3 regions of the Sphingopyxis sp. MG genome follow, and region 1 is predicted to be linked to each of the others. Evidence: riboswitches for the same ligand, from Rfam matches in the RefSeq annotation. Region 1 holds a riboswitch; each other region holds the start of a gene.
The links. Region 1 has a riboswitch for cobalamin ahead of C3E99_RS12940 (TonB-dependent receptor plug domain-containing protein). Riboswitches for the same ligand answer to the same signal wherever they lie in the genome.
Positions count from the first base shown of each region.

Region 2: another riboswitch for cobalamin. It lies ahead of metE (5-methyltetrahydropteroyltriglutamate--homocysteine S-methyltransferase); the one in region 1 lies ahead of C3E99_RS12940 (TonB-dependent receptor plug domain-containing protein).
Region 3: another riboswitch for cobalamin. It lies ahead of C3E99_RS17160 (TonB-dependent receptor plug domain-containing protein); the one in region 1 lies ahead of C3E99_RS12940 (TonB-dependent receptor plug domain-containing protein).

Region 1 covers NZ_CP026381.1:2,808,040-2,813,571, reverse strand. The annotation lists gene C3E99_RS12945 (cobyrinate a,c-diamide synthase) at 1-935, shown strand, start outside; cobalamin riboswitch at 948-1,137, shown strand; gene C3E99_RS12940 (TonB-dependent receptor plug domain-containing protein) at 1,284-3,236, shown strand; gene C3E99_RS12935 (hypothetical protein) at 3,269-3,814, shown strand; gene C3E99_RS12930 (DUF1636 domain-containing protein) at 3,817-4,224, shown strand; gene cobT (nicotinate-nucleotide--dimethylbenzimidazole phosphoribosyltransferase) at 4,221-5,237, shown strand; gene C3E99_RS12920 (histidine phosphatase family protein) at 5,234-5,532, shown strand, end outside.
Region 2 covers NZ_CP026381.1:1,260,708-1,266,239, forward strand. The annotation lists gene C3E99_RS05785 (acyl-CoA thioesterase) at 1-144, opposite strand, end outside; gene metE (5-methyltetrahydropteroyltriglutamate--homocysteine S-methyltransferase) at 134-2,440, opposite strand; cobalamin riboswitch at 2,557-2,759, opposite strand; gene C3E99_RS05795 (hypothetical protein) at 2,837-3,376, opposite strand; gene leuA (2-isopropylmalate synthase) at 3,545-5,209, opposite strand; gene C3E99_RS05805 (YceI family protein) at 5,421-5,532, opposite strand, start outside.
Region 3 covers NZ_CP026381.1:3,742,874-3,748,405, forward strand. The annotation lists gene C3E99_RS17150 (TonB-dependent receptor family protein) at 1-1,233, opposite strand, end outside; gene C3E99_RS17155 (DUF2946 family protein) at 1,302-1,691, opposite strand; cobalamin riboswitch at 1,798-2,017, shown strand; gene C3E99_RS17160 (TonB-dependent receptor plug domain-containing protein) at 2,198-4,126, shown strand; gene C3E99_RS17165 (ABC transporter substrate-binding protein) at 4,141-5,007, shown strand; gene C3E99_RS17170 (FecCD family ABC transporter permease) at 5,010-5,532, shown strand, end outside.

The DNA.
Region 1 (5,532 bases):
CCGAGGGCGCGGGCCAGAGCGTCGCGGCAGTCGCGCATGGCCTCGCGACCTTTCCCGGCGCGCCGCCGGTGGCGGGGGTCATCGTCAACCGCGTTGCGAGCGACCGTCACGCCGCGATGATCGCCGAAGGATTCGACGCGCTCGACCTGCCGCTGTTCGGCATGATCCGCCGCGATCCAGCGCTGGCGGTCGCCTCGCGCCACCTCGGGCTGGTGCAGGCGCGCGAAGACGGCGCGTTGGACGAGCGGATCGACGCCGTCGCGGCCATCGTCGCGCGCGATTGCGACCTCGCCGCGATCCGCGCGGCGGCGCGTGCGACCTCTCCGGCCTCATCCGTCCGACCGCGCCTGCGTCCGCCGGGGCAGCGCATCGCCCTCGCCGCCGACGATGCCTTCGCCTTCTTCTATCCGCATCTGGCGTCGTGGTGGCGCGATGCGGGCGCGGAGATTTGCAGCTTCTCGCCGCTCGCCGACGAGGCGCCGCCGATGGACTGCGACGCCTGCTGGCTGCCCGGCGGCTATCCCGAACTGCACGCGGGCAGGCTTGCCAGCAATGCGCGCTTCATGGCGGGGTTGCGCGCCTTCGCGGCGCGCGCGCCGGTGCATGGCGAGTGCGGCGGCTATATGCTGCTCGGCCGCAGCACCGAGGATGCGGACGGCATCGTACATCCGATGGCGGGGCTGCTGCCGGTCGATACCAGCTTCGCGAAAAGGAAGATGTCGCTCGGCTATCGGCAGGCGCGGCTGTTCGCGCCGACGCGCTTCGCCGATGCCGAAACGCCGCTGTGGGGGCATGAATATCATCATGCGACCATCACATCGACGAACGAAGGCACCCCCTTCGCCCGGCTCGCCGACGCGGCAGGTCGCGATCTCGGCCCCGCCGGCCATCGCGCCGGTCCTGTGACGGGCAGCTTCTTTCACTTGATCGCCTGACGCGATTTGCCTAACGAGCGGGCCGCGACAGGTTCCCCGAAAGGGGATTGAAAGGGAATGGGGTGCGAAACCCCTGCTGCCCCTGCAACTGTAAGCGGAGAGCCATCGGGCCATATGCCATTGGGACCATCGGTCCTGAGAAGGCGGCCCGGACCGGCGTCGACCCGCGAGCCAGGAGACCTGCCCGTCGCCGTCGTCTTTCGCGCGGACAGGGTGTGCCGGGCGGACGGGGGTGAACCCGACAGACGACAAAGGTGACCGCGCGGCTGCGCGGGCCGATGTCGTTCGCCTATCAGGGTGGGCCGCCATCGACCCAGCGACCGAATGGTCTTGTCGATGGGGTACCCTATGTTCCGTGTTATTGTTCGAAGTTCCATTTCACTGGCGGCATTTGCAGCCGGCTTTCCCGTATCGGCCGCAGAAGCCGCTAACGCCGCCGCGACGTCCGAAGAGGACAGCATCGTCGTCACCGCGACGCGCTCGCCGCTCGCACTCGACGAGGTGCCGTCGACGATAACCGTGCTCGACAAGACGGCGATCGACCGGTCGCAGGATATCGGCGCGACCGAGTTGCTGTTGCGCACGCCCGGCATCACCGTCTCGCGCAACGGCGGCTATGGCACCGCGACATCGCTCCGCATCCGCGGCGCCGAGTCCGATCATACCGTTGTCGTGATCGATGGCGTGAAGCTCAACGATCCGGCGGCCGCCGGCGGCGGCTATAATTTCGCCAACCTGCTGGTCGGCGACATGGAGCGGATCGAAATCCTGCGTGGTCCGCAGTCGATCCTGTGGGGCAGCCAGGCGATCGGCGGCGTTGTCAATATCGTCACGGCCATCCCCGAAAAACCGCTGGAAGGCAGCTTCGACATCGAGGCCGGATCGCGCAACACGGTCAGCGCGCGCGCCGCGATCGGCGGCCGCACGGGACCGCTGAACTGGCGCATCGGCGGCCAGAGCTTCACCACCGACGGCATTTCGGCGATCGCCCCAGCCTTTGGCGGCGGCGAGCGCGACGGCTATCGCAACCGCAGCGTGACGGGCCGCGCCGAACTGGCGCTTGCTTCGAACCTCAGCGTCGAAGTGCGCGGCTATTATTCCACGGCGCGCGTCAATCTCGATTCGACGAGCGGCGATACGCCGGACTACGCGCTCAACGAGGAATTCGTGAGCTATGCCGGCGCCAACTTCGACCTGTTGGACGGGCGTTTCCGCAACCGGATTTCCTATTCCTACACCGACACCGATCGCAGCAATTACGGGCCGCTGCGCGCCCGCCCCGTCAGCCTTCAGGCCAAGGGAGAGAATCGCCGCTGGGAATATCAGGGCAATATCGATGTCACGCGCGGCGTCAGCGCGGTCTTTGGCGTCGAGAATGAACGGTCGAGGTTCCGCAGCCGCTCGCCTTCGGGTTCGCTGGCGACGCCCCTTCCCGACTTCGCGATCGGCAAGGCGGACGTGACGAGCCTTTATGGCCAGCTCAGCGTCGAGCCCCTGAACGGGCTGACGATCAACGGCGGCGTCCGCCATGACGATCACGACCGTTTCGGCGGGCAGACACTGTTTGCGGCGGGCGGTGTCTGGCGGCTGCCGACCGGGACCATCCTGCGCGCGAGCTATGGCGAAGGCTTCAAGGCGCCGACGCTGTATCAGATGTTCAGCGAATATGGGAATGTCGCGCTCGACCCGGAGGAAGCGCATGGCTGGGAAGCAGGGATCGAGCAGCAATTGTTCGGCCGCGCTCTGACGGTTGGCGGGGTCTGGTTCGATCGCATCACGACCGGGCAGATCATCTTCAATTCCTGCTCGCCCACCACGCCCAATCCGCTCTGCTTGGTCCCTGGCGATTCCACGCGCCGTTCGGGCTATTATTCCAATGTCGCGCGCGGCGAGGCGCATGGGATCGAGGCGACGGCGGCGCTGACGCTGGGCGCGCTGACGCTCGACGGCAATTATAGCTGGATCGTGGCCGAGGATCGTTCGCCGGGCGCGACCAATTTCGGCAGGGACCTGCCGCGCCGTCCGCGCCACGCGGCCAATGCGTCGGTCGGCTACGCTCTGCCCTTCGGTCTCGACGTCGGAGCGGCACTGCGCTGGTCCGGCAAGAGCTTCGACAATGCGTCGAACAGCATCGTCCTCGACGATTACACGCTTATCGACCTGCGCGCCGAATTCAGATTGTCGGAGAATGTCCGCTTCTTCGCGCGTGCCGAGAACATCTTCGATGAGAATTATATGACGGCCTACCGTTACGGCACACTAGGCCGCGCCATCTACGCCGGTTTCCGGGGACGCTTCTGATGCGCCCGAATTTTCAGCCAGAGGAGAAGAATATGAAGACGCCTTCTACCGCTCTCGCACGCAATGTCTGGGTCGGCACCATGGCCGGGGTGAGCACCATCGCCTCGATGATTCTCGCCTGTGCAACGCCCTTTCCGTCGCTGGCCGCGCTGGCCGCGACGCACGTGCCGCGTCGCATCGGACTGATGCTGATGTTCGTTGCCTGGTTCGCTGCGCAGGCCGTGACCTATTTCATGCATCAGACGGGCAACCCGGCGTGGCCGTTCGCGCTCGGCATGGCGGCGGTCGTCTCGTTGCTGTCGGCGGAGGCCGTTGCGCGCTCGATGCGCAGCCTCCCAGCGGCCGTGCGGATGAGTGCCAGCTACACCGCCGCCTTCGTCGGCTTCAAACTCGGCATTCTCGCTTGGGTGGCACTGCTCGACCATGGCTGGTCGGCCTTTTCGGGCGAAGTGCTGCTGCGCCAGTTCGTGCGCTATGGCGCGATCTTCGCCGGACTGCTGGCGGCGCAGGCCCTGCTGACGCGCGCGGGCTTCAGCCTCGACGCGCCCGCGAACGTGTCGAGACCGCAGGCCGCGTGACGATGCTTCGCCCCGCCGCCGACGGCCCCTCTGTCATCGTGTGCAACACCTGCCGTCACGGCGAGGATGCGCGCGAGGATGAAGAGGGCGTGCGCGGCGGGGCGCGGCTCGCCGGGCTGCTGCGCGGACTTGCCCGCAGCGAGCCCGCCTATGCGCGGATCGCGGTGGAAGAAATGCCCTGCCTGTTCGCCTGCAAGGAATATTGCGCGGTCCATATCCGTGCGCCGGGAAAGGTCGGCTATGTGCTCGGCCGCTTCACGCCGGACGACGCGGCGGCGCGCGCAATTCTCGACTATGCCGTGCATCATGCCGCCAGCGCCGAAGGCCGCGTCGCCTATGCCGACTGGCCGGAAGGCGTGAAGGGACATTTCCTCGTCCGCGTTCCGCCGCCGGGATTCGTCGCCGAATGACCGCCTTTGCCTCGATCGCGGATTTCGAGGTCGCGCTGGCGCGTCCGCGCAATATCGATGACGAAGCGCAAGAGGCTGCCCGCGCGCGCCAGATGACGCTGACCAAGCCCGCCGGATCGCTGGGGCGGCTGGAAGACATCGCCATCTTCTTCGCCGGCTGGCAGTCGCGCGCGCGCCCGCGCCTCGACCGCGCGCGCGCCGTGATCTTCGCCGGCAATCACGGCGTCGCCGTGCACGGCGTCAGCGCTTTTCCCTCAACCGTCACGGCCCAGATGGTCGCCAATTTTGAGGCGGGCGGCGCGGCGATCAACGCGCTGTCGACTACTGCCGGACTGGAATTGCAGATCGTCGCGCTCGACCTCGACCGACCGACAGCCGACTTCACCGCCGCACCCGCGATGACTCCGGCCGAATGCCTCGACGCGCTCAACGCCGGGGCGGCGGTCGTTGACGAGGGGATCGACATGATCGTGCTGGGTGAAATGGGGATCGCCAATTCGACCGCTGCCGCCGCGCTATGCGCGCGCAGCTTCGGCGGCACGGCCGCCGACTGGGTCGGCCCCGGCACGGGCGTCGATACTCAGGGCGTGGCGCGCAAGGCCAAGGTGGTCGAGCGCGCGGTCGCCGTCCATGCCCATGCCGGGCGTTCGGCGTTCGAGACGCTGCGCCGCGTCGGCGGCCGCGAGACGGCGGCGATCGCCGGCGCGGCGGTGCGGGCGCGGCAATTGGGCGTTCCCGTCCTTCTCGACGGCTTCATCTGCTGCGCGGCGATCGCGCCGCTGGCGGCGGACAATCCGGTGATCGCCGACCATTGCATCGCGGGCCATTGCTCGGCCGAGCCCGGCCATGTGCTGCTGCTCGAAAAGCTTGGGCTCGATCCGCTGCTGTCGCTCGGGATGCGGCTCGGCGAAGGGAGCGGGGCGGCGGTGGCGGCCGGGGTCGTCCGCGCGGCACTCGCCGCGCACGACCGGATGGCGACCTTTGCCGAGGCCGCGGTGTCGGCATCGCTATGACCGGCTTCGCGCTCCATTTGCTGCGCCATGGCGCGCCCGAGCGACCGGGGCTGCTGCTGGGCCGGACCGACAGCGCGCCGACCATGGAAGGAATCGCCGCCTGCGTCGCGCAGGCGCGCACCGTCGGCGCCGAACGGCTGATCGCGTCGGACCTGCGGCGCTGCCGGCTGGCGGGCGAAGCAATCGGAGCGGCCATCGGCCGGCCGCTCGCCGTCGACCCCCGCTGGCGCGAAATCGATTTCGGCGCGTGGGACGGCCGGGCGACCGAAGAGATCGACCGCGAGGCGATGGCCCG
Region 2 (5,532 bases), 1.5 Mb from region 1:
GAGCGACGCGACCGAAGACGCGGCCAGGTCCATCTGTGCCATCAGCCAGCCGCCGAAGATATCGCCATAAACATTGGCGTTGGCGGGCATCGCGGTGACGCGGATCGTGGGCTGGTCCGCGGGCATGGTTTCGTCATGCATCATAGGCCTCCCGAATCCGCATCCGCTGCGCCGCGGCGACCATCGAGACGAGGGCCGGTCGCACCTCGTCCCACTTGCGCGTCTTGAGCCCGCAATCGGGATTCACCCAGAGTCGATCGGGCGGCAGGTGCCGTCCGGCGAGGGTCAGCAGGTCGGTCATCTCGCGCTCGGCCGGAATGCGCGGCGAATGAATGTCATAGACGCCGGGACCGATCTCGTTCGGATAGGCATAGCTTGCGAAGGCCCCGAGCAGTTCCATCTGCGACCGCGCGGTTTCGATCGAGATGACGTCGGCGTCCATCGCGCCGATCGCGGGAAGGATGTCGTTGAATTCCGAATAGCACATGTGGGTGTGGATCTGCGTGTCGTCGCGCACGCCGGAGGCCGCGATGCGAAAGCATTCGACCGCCCAGCCCAGATAATGCGGCCATTCGCCGCGGCGCAGCGGCAGCCCTTCGCGCAGCGCCGCCTCGTCGATCTGGACGATCGCGGCGCCCGCGGCCTCCAGGTCCAGCACCTCGTCGCGGATCGCCAGCGCGATCTGGCGGCAGCTCGCTTCGCGTGGCTGGTCGTCGCGGACGAACGACCAGTTGAGGATCGTCACCGGGCCGGTGAGCATGCCCTTCACCGGCCGGTCGGTCTGATCCTGGGCATAGCGCCACCAGTCGACCGTCATCGGCCGCGGGCGCGACACGTCGCCATAGAGGATCGGCGGCCGCACGCAGCGCGAGCCATAGCTCTGCACCCAGCCGCTGCGGGTGAAGGCGAAACCGGCAAGCTGTTCGCCGAAATATTGCACCATGTCGTTGCGCTCGAACTCGCCGTGGACGAGGACGTCGAGGCCGATCTCCTCCTGCCACTTGATCGCGGCGCGGGTTTCGACCTTCAGATAGCGGTCATAGGCCGCATCGTCGATTTCGCCCCGAATATGCGCGGCGCGCGCCTTGCGGACCTCCGCCGTCTGGGGAAAGGAGCCGATCGTCGTGGTCGGATAGCGGGGAAGCGGAAGGCGCCGGCGCTGCGCCTCGCGGCGGGCGGCGAAGGGCGCGGCCCGGCGCGCGGCGTCCGCATCGAGCGCGGCCAGGCGCGCGGCGACGGCGGGATCGTGGATGCGGGGCGAGGTCGCCCGGGCGACCGCGGCCATCCGCGACGCCGAAAAGGCGGCGAAGGCGGCATCCTCGCCTTCGTTCAACGCCCTGGCGAGCGCGGCGAGTTCCTCGATCTTTTGCGTCGCGAAGGCCAGCCATTGCGCGATTTCGGGATCGAGCGCGGTTTCGAGCGCCAGATCGACCGGGACGTGGAGCAGCGAACAGGATGGCGCGAGGATCAGGTCGCGCGTCGCCGCCAGTTCCTTGAGCCGCCAGTAAAGGTCGGAAAGGTTGGCGCGCCAGATGTTGCGGCCGTCGACGATGCCGAGCGACAGCAGGACGTGCGACCGCACCTTGTCGAGTGCCGGGCCGAGCTGTTCGGGCGCGCGGACGAGGTCGAGGTGGAGGCCGTGGACGGGCAGTTCGGCAGCGAGATCGAGATTGTCGCCGAGACCGCCGAAATAGGGGGTGAGCATCAGGCGTGGCCCCGCCGTCGCGAGCCGCGCATAGGCGCGCTCGAACGCGGCGCGCTGCGCATCGTCGAGATCGAGGACGAGGCAGGGCTCGTCGATCTGCACCCACTCGGCGCCCTGTTTCGTCAGCCGCGCGAGAATCTCGGCATAGGTGTCGAGCAGCGCGGGAAGCAGGGCGAGCGGTTCGACCGCCTTGCCCTTGGCGAGCATCAGGTAGCTGACCGGGCCGAGCAGCACCGGGCGCGTCTGATACCCCAGCGCCTTCGCTTCGTCATATTCGTCGAAGATCTTCGTCGAAGCGATGCGGAAGGTCTGGCCGGCGGTGAGTTCGGGGACGAGGAAATGATAGTTGGTGTCGAACCATTTGGTCATCTCCTGCGCGGTCGTATCGGCGGCGTGGCCGCACCCGGCGTGCATCGGATCGCCCTGCGCGCCGCGCGCCATCGCGAAATAGAGATCGGTATCGACCGTCTCGCCGTCCCAGTCGTAGCGCGCGGGGACGGCGCCGATCAGCGCCGAGGTGTCGAGCACATGGTCGTAGAGCGAAAAATCGTTCGACGGCAGGATGTCGGCCCCCAGCGCCTTCTGCCGCGCCCAATGGGCGACGCGCAGGCCAGCGGCTGCGGCGTGCAGGTCGGCGAGGGTCGATTTGTCCGACCAGTAGGATTCGAGCGCGACCTTGAGTTCGCGGCGAAGGCCGATGCGGGGAAAGCCTAAAGTGGCGACGCTGACAGTCATTTCGAGCACCTTGCAGGGGGCAAGGGCGACGGACAGACGCGAACGCACGATATCCCGCGTCCGCAGGGCAAGGGTCGGACGCAGCCATGCATGCGGCCTGACCGGGCACCCCGCCGGAGGACGTATCTGACGAGGCAGGTCTCCTGGCTCGCGGGTCGCCGCAGCGGTCTGGCCTTCCCGGTTCCTTGCCGAACCAGTGGCATGATCGACCGCCGCTCGCCGCTTACAGTTGCGGGGGCAGCGCCGGTTTTGCACCGGCTTCCCATCTTCGCTCCGCCCCGGATGCCCGGCGCGAAGAACCTCGACAGCATGCAGAATAGGCGCCGCGACGATCCTGTCAAGCACTATATAAAGAAATCTTTATATGTGTTTCGCGGCGTGGTGATTGCCCCTATCCTAAAAGGCAGTCGCCAGCAGCGCGGCGGTGGCGGCCGCGATCGCCAGCAGGAGCGCGATCTTCGGGCCGTGCGAGGCGAGAATATGGGTCCGCCGGCGATCGAAGGGCGGCCCTTCGACCGCATGAGAAAGCTCGGGTTCGGGCCGCGTGCGCGCCGCGAAGGCGGGCGGCGATGCGAGGGCGGGGCCGCTGATCCCGCTGGCGAGCGCCAGCTTCTCGAACGCCACCGCCATCTTCTCGCGGTCGAGGTGCCGGTCGATCGCCTCGCGCTCGGGGTCGGGATCGGGCGGCGGCGGCAGGCTTGCGACCCTGCGCTCGATTTCGCGGTCGAGCGCGTGGAGGCGGTCGATCGCCTCGACGATCCGCTGCCGGTCGCTGCTGGCGAGCGCCAGTTCGAGACGGGTCAGCGACAGCGCGCTCGCGCGGCAATATTGCAGGCTCCAGAACAGGTCGCTGCTTCCCCCGTCGGCGGGGAGCGGCCCGGCGGGCGCGACGGACGCGCTCGGGCCGCTGGCGGACGGGGCCTGGGATGCGTTCACGGGTCCTTCTCCTTCGCCGCCCCCCGGCTGCGCGCATCGGCTTAGGACCAAATGCGCGCACCGCGAAACGCCGATCGGGCCAGTCGTGACCGGGATGCGGCGGACGGGAGAGGGAAGGGGTGCGCGGAGGCCGGGGCGGCCCGCGCCGCCCCGGCCTCCGCGACCGGATCAGATCGCGTTCGCCGCCGACAGGATCGCGCGCACGCTGGCGGTCGCGACATCGGTGTCGAGACCGCAGCCGAACAGGCTGCGGCCGTCGGGGGTGCGGCATTCGACATAAGCGGCGGCCTGCACGTTGCTGCCCTGGCCGATCGCATGTTCCGAATAATCGACGATGTCCATCGCCGGGCCGCCCGATTCGGCCAGCGCGGCGACGACGCTCGACATCAGGCCGTTGCCGCGGCCGCTGATGCTGCGCTCGGCGCCGTCGATGGTCAGCTTGCCGGCGAAGATGCGGTCGGCGCCGCTCTGGCTTTCCGCCCAGCTCACGAGCTGGAAGCGCTTGCCGTCCGCCGCCAGATAATGCCCCTCGAAGGCGGTCCAGATGTCGTCGGCGGTCAGCTCGCGGCTCGTCTGGTCCGCCACCGCCTGGACGATGTGGCTGAAGCTCGTCTGCATCTTCTTCGGCAGCTTCAGCCCCTTGTCCTGTTCGAGCACCCAGGCGACGCCGCCCTTGCCCGACTGGCTGTTGACGCGGATCACCGCTTCGTAGCTGCGCCCCAGGTCGGCGGGGTCGATCGGCAGGTAAGGGACTTCCCACTTGTCGTCGTTCTGCCGCTCGCGCGCCGCGAACCCCTTCTTGATCGCGTCCTGGTGGCTGCCCGAAAAGGCGGTGTAGACCAGCTCGCCGCCATAGGGGTGGCGCGGGTGGACAGGCAACTGGTTGCAATATTCGACCGTCTGGATGACCTGATCGATGTCGGAGAAGTCCAGTTCGGGGTCGACGCCCTGCGTGTACATGTTGAGCGCGATGGTGACGAGGCAGGTGTTGCCGGTGCGCTCGCCGTTTCCGAACAGGCAGCCCTCGACGCGGTCGGCGCCCGCGAGCAGGCCGAGTTCGGCCGCCGCGACCCCGGTGCCGCGGTCGTTGTGCGTGTGCAGGCTGATCAGCGCGCGGTCGCGGTTCGGCAGATGCTTGCAGAAATATTCGATCTGGTCGGCGTAGATGTTCGGCGTCGCCGCCTCGACCGTCGCGGGCAGGTTGAGGATGATCGGCTTGTCCGCCGTCGGCTGGAGCACGTCCATCACCGCGGCGCAGCATTCGATGCTGAAATCGATCTCCGCGGTCGAGAAGGTCTCGGGGCTGTATTCGAAGCGCCAGTCGGTGCCGGGCAGGCGCGCGGCATTGTCGCGCAGCTGCTTCGCGCCGTCGATGGCGATCTGTTTGATCTCGGGCATCTCCATGCCGAAGACGATGCGGCGCCACGCGGGGCTGACCGCGTTGTAAAGGTGGACGATCGCGGTCTTCGCGCCCGCCAGGCTGTCGAAGCTGGTGCGGATCAGGTCGGCGCGCGCCTGCGTCAGCACCTGTGGCGTGACGTCGTCGGGGATGCGGCCCGAGCGGACGAGGTTCTGGATATAATCGAAATCGGTCGCGCCCGAAGCGGGGAAGCCGACCTCGATCTCCTTGAGCCCGCATTTGACGAGCAGGTCGAAGAAGCGCGTCTTCTTTTCGGCGTCCATCGGGTCGATCAGCGCCTGGTTGCCGTCGCGCAGATCGGTCGAGAGCCAGATCGGGGCCTTGGTGATCGTGCGGGCGGGCCACTGGCGGTTTTCCAGTGGGACCTGCGGAAAGGGTCGGTACTTGGCCGAGGGGTCGCGGAGCATGGGCATGGGTTGGCTTCTTCTGCTTGTGTGGATTCGGATGCTGTGTCGTCAGGCCCTTGAGCGCGTGGCCCGCCGCGAAAGGCGCAGGCCGAAAGTCACGCCCAAGGGCGTGTAAGTCGCAGAAGAAGGAGGCCGCGCATGCGCATCGCCCGCGCTCATGACCAAAAAGCGCGGGCTTGGCAAGAGGGCGGCCGCAAAAAGTGCGGTGGGAAGGCGCCTACTGCTTCTCGAACGCCGCGTGAATCTTCAGCTCGACACGGTCGCTGACCAGCGGGATGCCATAGAGGATGCCAAAGTCGCTGCGGCGAATCTCGCCCTCCGCCTCGAAG
Region 3 (5,532 bases), 930 kb from region 1:
CGCCGAAAAGCCGACGCGCCGCTTGCGCATGCCATCGGCATAGACGCCCCCCGCGATCAGCGTCACTGGCGGCACCGGCCGCACGCGCAGTTCGCCATAGAGGCTCGCGGTCCGCGCCTCCTGATCGGCGTCGAGGGTCAGCGCGCCGCGCCGGCCGGCGACGTTGACGAACTGCCGCGCGTGGGTGCTGCCACGGCGAATCTCGCCCCCCAGCGTCACCTCGACCGGCCCCGCCGCATAGTCGATCCGCGCGAACCCGCCGACGTCGGTCGATTTCTGATCGATCAGCTGAAAGATCGGGTGAAAGAGCGATTTCGCGTTGACGAAACCCCCGACCTCGAGCGTCGCGGTGCCGAGGTCGAAGCGGGTGCGGTTCTGCAGGCGCAGCGAATCGATGTCGCGCCGCTGGTCGCCCGCGACGCTGCTCGCATTGGCGCCGCGCGGGGCGGTCAGCGCCTGCGCCTCGGTCAGCGCGCCCGGCAGTTGCTGGCGGATGCGGTTGATGCTCGCATAGAAGCGCGTCGCGACCCCGTCGCCGAGCGTCAGCCCGACATTGCCGTGGAAGCGCAGGCTGCGGCGCTGCGCATGGTCGCGGTCGCCGTCCGACGTGTCGGCGCTGACCGCGCCCCAGGCGTCGACCGGCCCGCTGGCGACGCCCGCCGAAACCAGGCCGCGAAGCAGGCCGAAGCTGCCGGCATCGCCGCGCAGATAGACGCCCTGGGCGGTGCGCCCGGTCGGGGTCACGCCGTTGATCGCGCCCCCCAGCGTTCCCGAACCGAAGCGCAGCGCATTGGCGCCGCGCCAGACTTCGAGATGGTCGAAGAAGATCGGCTCCAGCTCCTGAAAATCGCCATTGTCGTCGGCGAGGTTGATCGGCACCCCGTCCTGCAACAGCGTGACGCCGCGCATGTGGAAGCCGCGCGAGAGGCCCGAGCCACGGATCGCCAAGCGCACCTCCTGCCCATAGCGCGGCTGGAGGTAGACGCCGGGCGAGAAGGCGAGCGTATCGCGCAGCGACACGATCGTCTTGTCGGCATAATCCTGATGCGTGACGACGTCGGTGCCGCCGGGGGTCTGCGCCGCGCGCTGCTGCGCGGCGTCGGCGAGCGTCGGCGCGGTGACGATGATCGTCGCCTCCTCGGCGTGAGCGGCCGTGGAAAACAGCACCGGGGAAAAGGAAAGGACGAGGGCGAGCGCCGGCAGGGGCGCCGCACGGGTAACGGAACGGGTCATGGAAAATCCTTCGCTGAAAATCAGGCAAGGCCGGCGCGCGCGAAAGCGCGGCCGGCGATCGGTCTGAATCAGGCGAAGGCGGGCGGGCCGGTGCTGGGGGGAAGCGGCGAGGCGATGCCCGGCGCGAAGCCGAGCGAGGGGATCGCCGGCGGCGCGGGGTCGACCCGCACCGGCGCCGCGGGCAGCGCCGGGGCATCGGGCACGATCGGCGCCACCGCGAGCGCGCCCCACGGGCAATGCTGCTGCCCCTCTCCATCGGGATGATCGCCCGCGGTCTGGACCGGGATGGTCATCGTCCCGCCGGGGTTCGACGGGTCCGAACAGACGCGGACGGTGATCGACCCCCCGGCATCGGGCCCGATCATCCAGCCCGGCGCGACCAGCACCCGCGCGAGCAGCGCGAGAAGCACCGGCAGCAGCAGCCAGCCCGGTCGGCGGAAGGCGGAAAGATCGGCCACGCCGCGCTCCTAGTCCCGGCGGACGGTTCGGGCAAGCGCGCAGGCCCCGCAAAAGCCGATTGCCAAAATGCGCCGAGGCGCTATGGGCGGGCGCCGCAAGGGCAACCTTGCATTGATCGCGCCGGTGCCCCGATGGGGCTTAAAAGGGAACGCGGTAAGGGGGTCCGGCCGGACCTTCGAAACCGGGGCTGTCCCTGCAACTGTAAGCGGCGAGCGCGATGCACCGACCCGGTCCCCGACCGGGTCTGCCACTGGGGCGACCTGGGAAGGCGTGCATCAAGCGACGACCCGCGAGCCAGGAGACCTGCCGGCGTGGGTCGCTCAATGCCTCGGTCCAGGGAAAGGCCAGGGCACGGAGAACTCCGTCGAGCGACGACCCAGCGGCCGGGGCCGCTTCGGGGCACGAAATGCGGGCGCCTTGCGCCAGCCCGCCGCCCGTGCGCCGGTCGATCGCGCACGCGGCTCGGCAGGTCCCCGCCTTCGCTCTCGGCGCGTGGGGGACTCCCATGTTGAAATACGGCCTTTCCATCGTGGCGCTGGCGGCGACCTCGCCGGCGCTGGCCCAGACCGGCGATGCCGCCGCCGACCCGCGCCCCGGCGACGCGATCATCGTCACCGCCTCGCGTTCGGGCGAAGGGGTCCGGGCGGACCAGCTCGGCGCCTCGGTCACGGCGATCGACAGCGAAGCGCTCGAACAGCGCCAGACGCGCATCGTTTCCGACGTGCTGCGCGACGTGCCCGGCGTCGCGGTCAGCCGCACCGGCGGCCTCGGCGGCATGACCGATATCCGCATCCGCGGCAGCGAAGCCAATCACGTCCTCGTCCTGGTCGACGGCATCGAGGTCGCCGACCCCTATCAGGGCCAGTTCGATTTCGGCGGTCTGCTCGCCGACCCCGCCGCGCGGATCGAGGTGCTGCGCGGCCAGCAATCGTCGCTCTATGGCTCCGACGCGATCGGCGGCGTGATCCATTACATCACCCTGTCGGGGCGCGAGGCGCCGGGCCTGAGCGCCCGGATCGAGGGCGGGTCGTTCGGCACCGTCGCCGGCAGCGCCCGCGCCGCGGGCGCATCGGACAGCTTCGACTATGCGATCACCGGTACCTATTACGGCGCGAACGGCTATCCGACCGCGCGCGGCGGGGTGCGCGACGTCGGGATGCAGACGGTCGGCGCGAGCGCGAAGCTGGGTTGGACGCCGAGCGACGCCTTCCGGCTGAACGCCGTGCTGCGCTATGGCTTCAGCGACGCCGACAACAACGACAGCGAATATGACACGACGAGCCCGCGCTTCGGCTATATCGTCGACAGCCCCGGCGTCCATGTCGAGACCGAATCCTTCCATGCCCTGCTGGCGGCCGAACTGACCGCGCTCGACGGGCGCTGGGTGACCAGCCTGTCGGGGCAGCTTTCCGACACCGCGCGCCACGGCCGCTCCCCCTTCGGGTTGGACTATGGCAGCAAGGGACAGCGCTACAAGGGATCGCTGACCTCTAGCATCCGCTTCGGGACCGATGCGATCGCCCACCGGCTGACCGGTGCGGTCGATGTCGAGCGCGAGGCGTTCCGCACGCTGACGCCGGGCGCCTTTCAGGGAAAGCGCCACACCGACAATCTGGGGCTGGTCGCCCAATATGAGCTGACCGCGGGCGCGCTCTCGCTCGGCGCGTCGCTGCGCCACGACGACAACAACCGCTTCGACGATGCGACGACCTGGCGCGTCCAGGGCAGCTATCGCCTTCCGACCGGCACGCGCATCCGCGGCGCCTATGGCACCGGGGTCAAGAATCCGGGCTATTTCGAGCTGTTCGGCTATATCGACGGCCGCTACATCGGCAATCCCGACCTGAAACCCGAAAAGTCCGAGGGCTGGGAAGCGGGGATCGAGCAGAGCTTCGGCGCCGACGACTGGGCGACGATCGGGGCGACCTGGTTCGATTCGACGCTGAAGGACGAGATCTTCACCAACTATCCCGCGCCCGACTTCACCGCGACTCCGGCGAACCGCGCGACGACGAGCAAGCAGCACGGCATCGAGGCCTTCGCCAGCGCGCGGCCGCTGCCGCAGCTTCGCTTCGACCTCGCCTACAGCTGGATCAAGGCGCGCGAGAACGGCGCGCCCGAAGTGCGGCGACCGAAGCATATCGCCAGCTTCAACGCCACCGTGTCGAGCAGCGACCAGCGCTTTGCGGGGACGCTGACGCTGCGCTACAACGGCCGCACGACCGACCTCGCCTATATCAACCCCAGCTATGTCCCGGTCGTGGTCGCGATGAAGGACTATGTGCTCGTCAACCTTGGCGCCGATTACCGGGTGACCGACGCCATCTCGGTCTTCGGGCGCGTCGAGAATCTGCTCGGGGTCGACTATGAGGAAATTTTCAGCATCGCGACGCCGGGCCGGGCCGCCTATGGCGGCGTCCGCCTGCGCTTCTGAGGGAAGGAACGCGCTTGACGCCATACGCCGCCCTGCCCGCGCTCGCGCTGCTGCTCGCCGGCGGCGGCGCGCTGTGGGCGCAGCAGGGCGGCCGTACGGCACCAGCGGCGACGCCGCCGGCCGCGCCGCAGCGCGTCGTGTCGCTCAACCTGTGCGCCGACCAGTTGCTGCTCGCGCTTGCCGACCGCGACCGGATCGCCGGGCTGACGCGCAACGCGACCGATCCCGGCATGTCCGCGGCCGCCGCGGCGGCGCGCGGGCTGCCGCTGATCCGCAACGCCGCCGAACAGATACTGGTCGCGGCGCCCGACCTGATCGTCGGCATGCCCGCGAGCGGCAGCGCGGCGGTCGCGGCGCTGCCGCGCGGCAGCTTTCGGACGCTCGACCTGCCGACCGCCGACAGCTTCGACGTCATCCGCCGGACGATCCGCCTGACCGCGACCGCGCTCGGCGATCCGGCGCGCGGCGAAGCGCTGATCGCGCGGATGGAGCGCGACCTCGCCGGCGTGCCCCGCCCGGGGCGCGGCCGGGTCGCCGCCTATTACCAGCGGCGCGGCTACATGACCGGGACGGGGACGCTGATCGACGAGATGATGGGGCGCGTCGGGCTGGTCAATCTTGCCGCAAAGCTGGGCAAGCCGCCGCTGTCGCAGCTGAGCCTCGAGGAGATGGTGGCGGCGAACCCCGATTTCCTGATCGTCGAAAGCGCGAGCGACACCATCACCGATCAGGGCAGCGAGATGCTGCACCACCCCGCGCTTCGGGGCATTCCGCGGCTCAGCGTGCCGGAGGCGTGGACCGTTTGCGGCGGCCCCGCTTATGGGGCGGCCGTGCACCGCCTTGCCAGGCAGATCCAGCGCCACGACGGCGCGCGCCGATGACGATGCGCGAGGCCCGATCGCCCCGGCGGCTGACGCTGGCGCTGCTCGCGCTCGCATGCGGGGCGGCGGCGGCTTCGCTGTGCTTCGGCACCGTCGACCTGCCGCTCGCCCGCCTGTTTGCCGCCGCATCCGGCCGCGGCGATCATGTCGCGACCGTCATCCTCTTCGACCTGCGCCTGCCGCGCCTGCTGGTCGGGCTCGCGGTCGGCGCCATGCTCGGGCTCGCGGGGGCGGCGCTGCAAGGCTATCTGCGCAATCCCCTCGCCGAGCCGTCGGTGCTCGGCACCTCGAACGCCGCGGCGCTCGGCGCGGTCGCCGCGCTTTATTTCGGGCTCGCCAATCTTCACCCGGCGGCGCTGCCGCTGCTGTCGATCGTCGGTGCGCTGCTGTCGCTCGCGCTGCTCTTCGCGCTCGCCGGCCGCTCCGAAAGCCCGCTGACGCTGATCCTCGCCGGCATCGCCGTCGGCACCCTCGCGGGGGCGGGCATCAGCCTCGCACTCAACCTGTCGCCAAACCCCTTCGCGG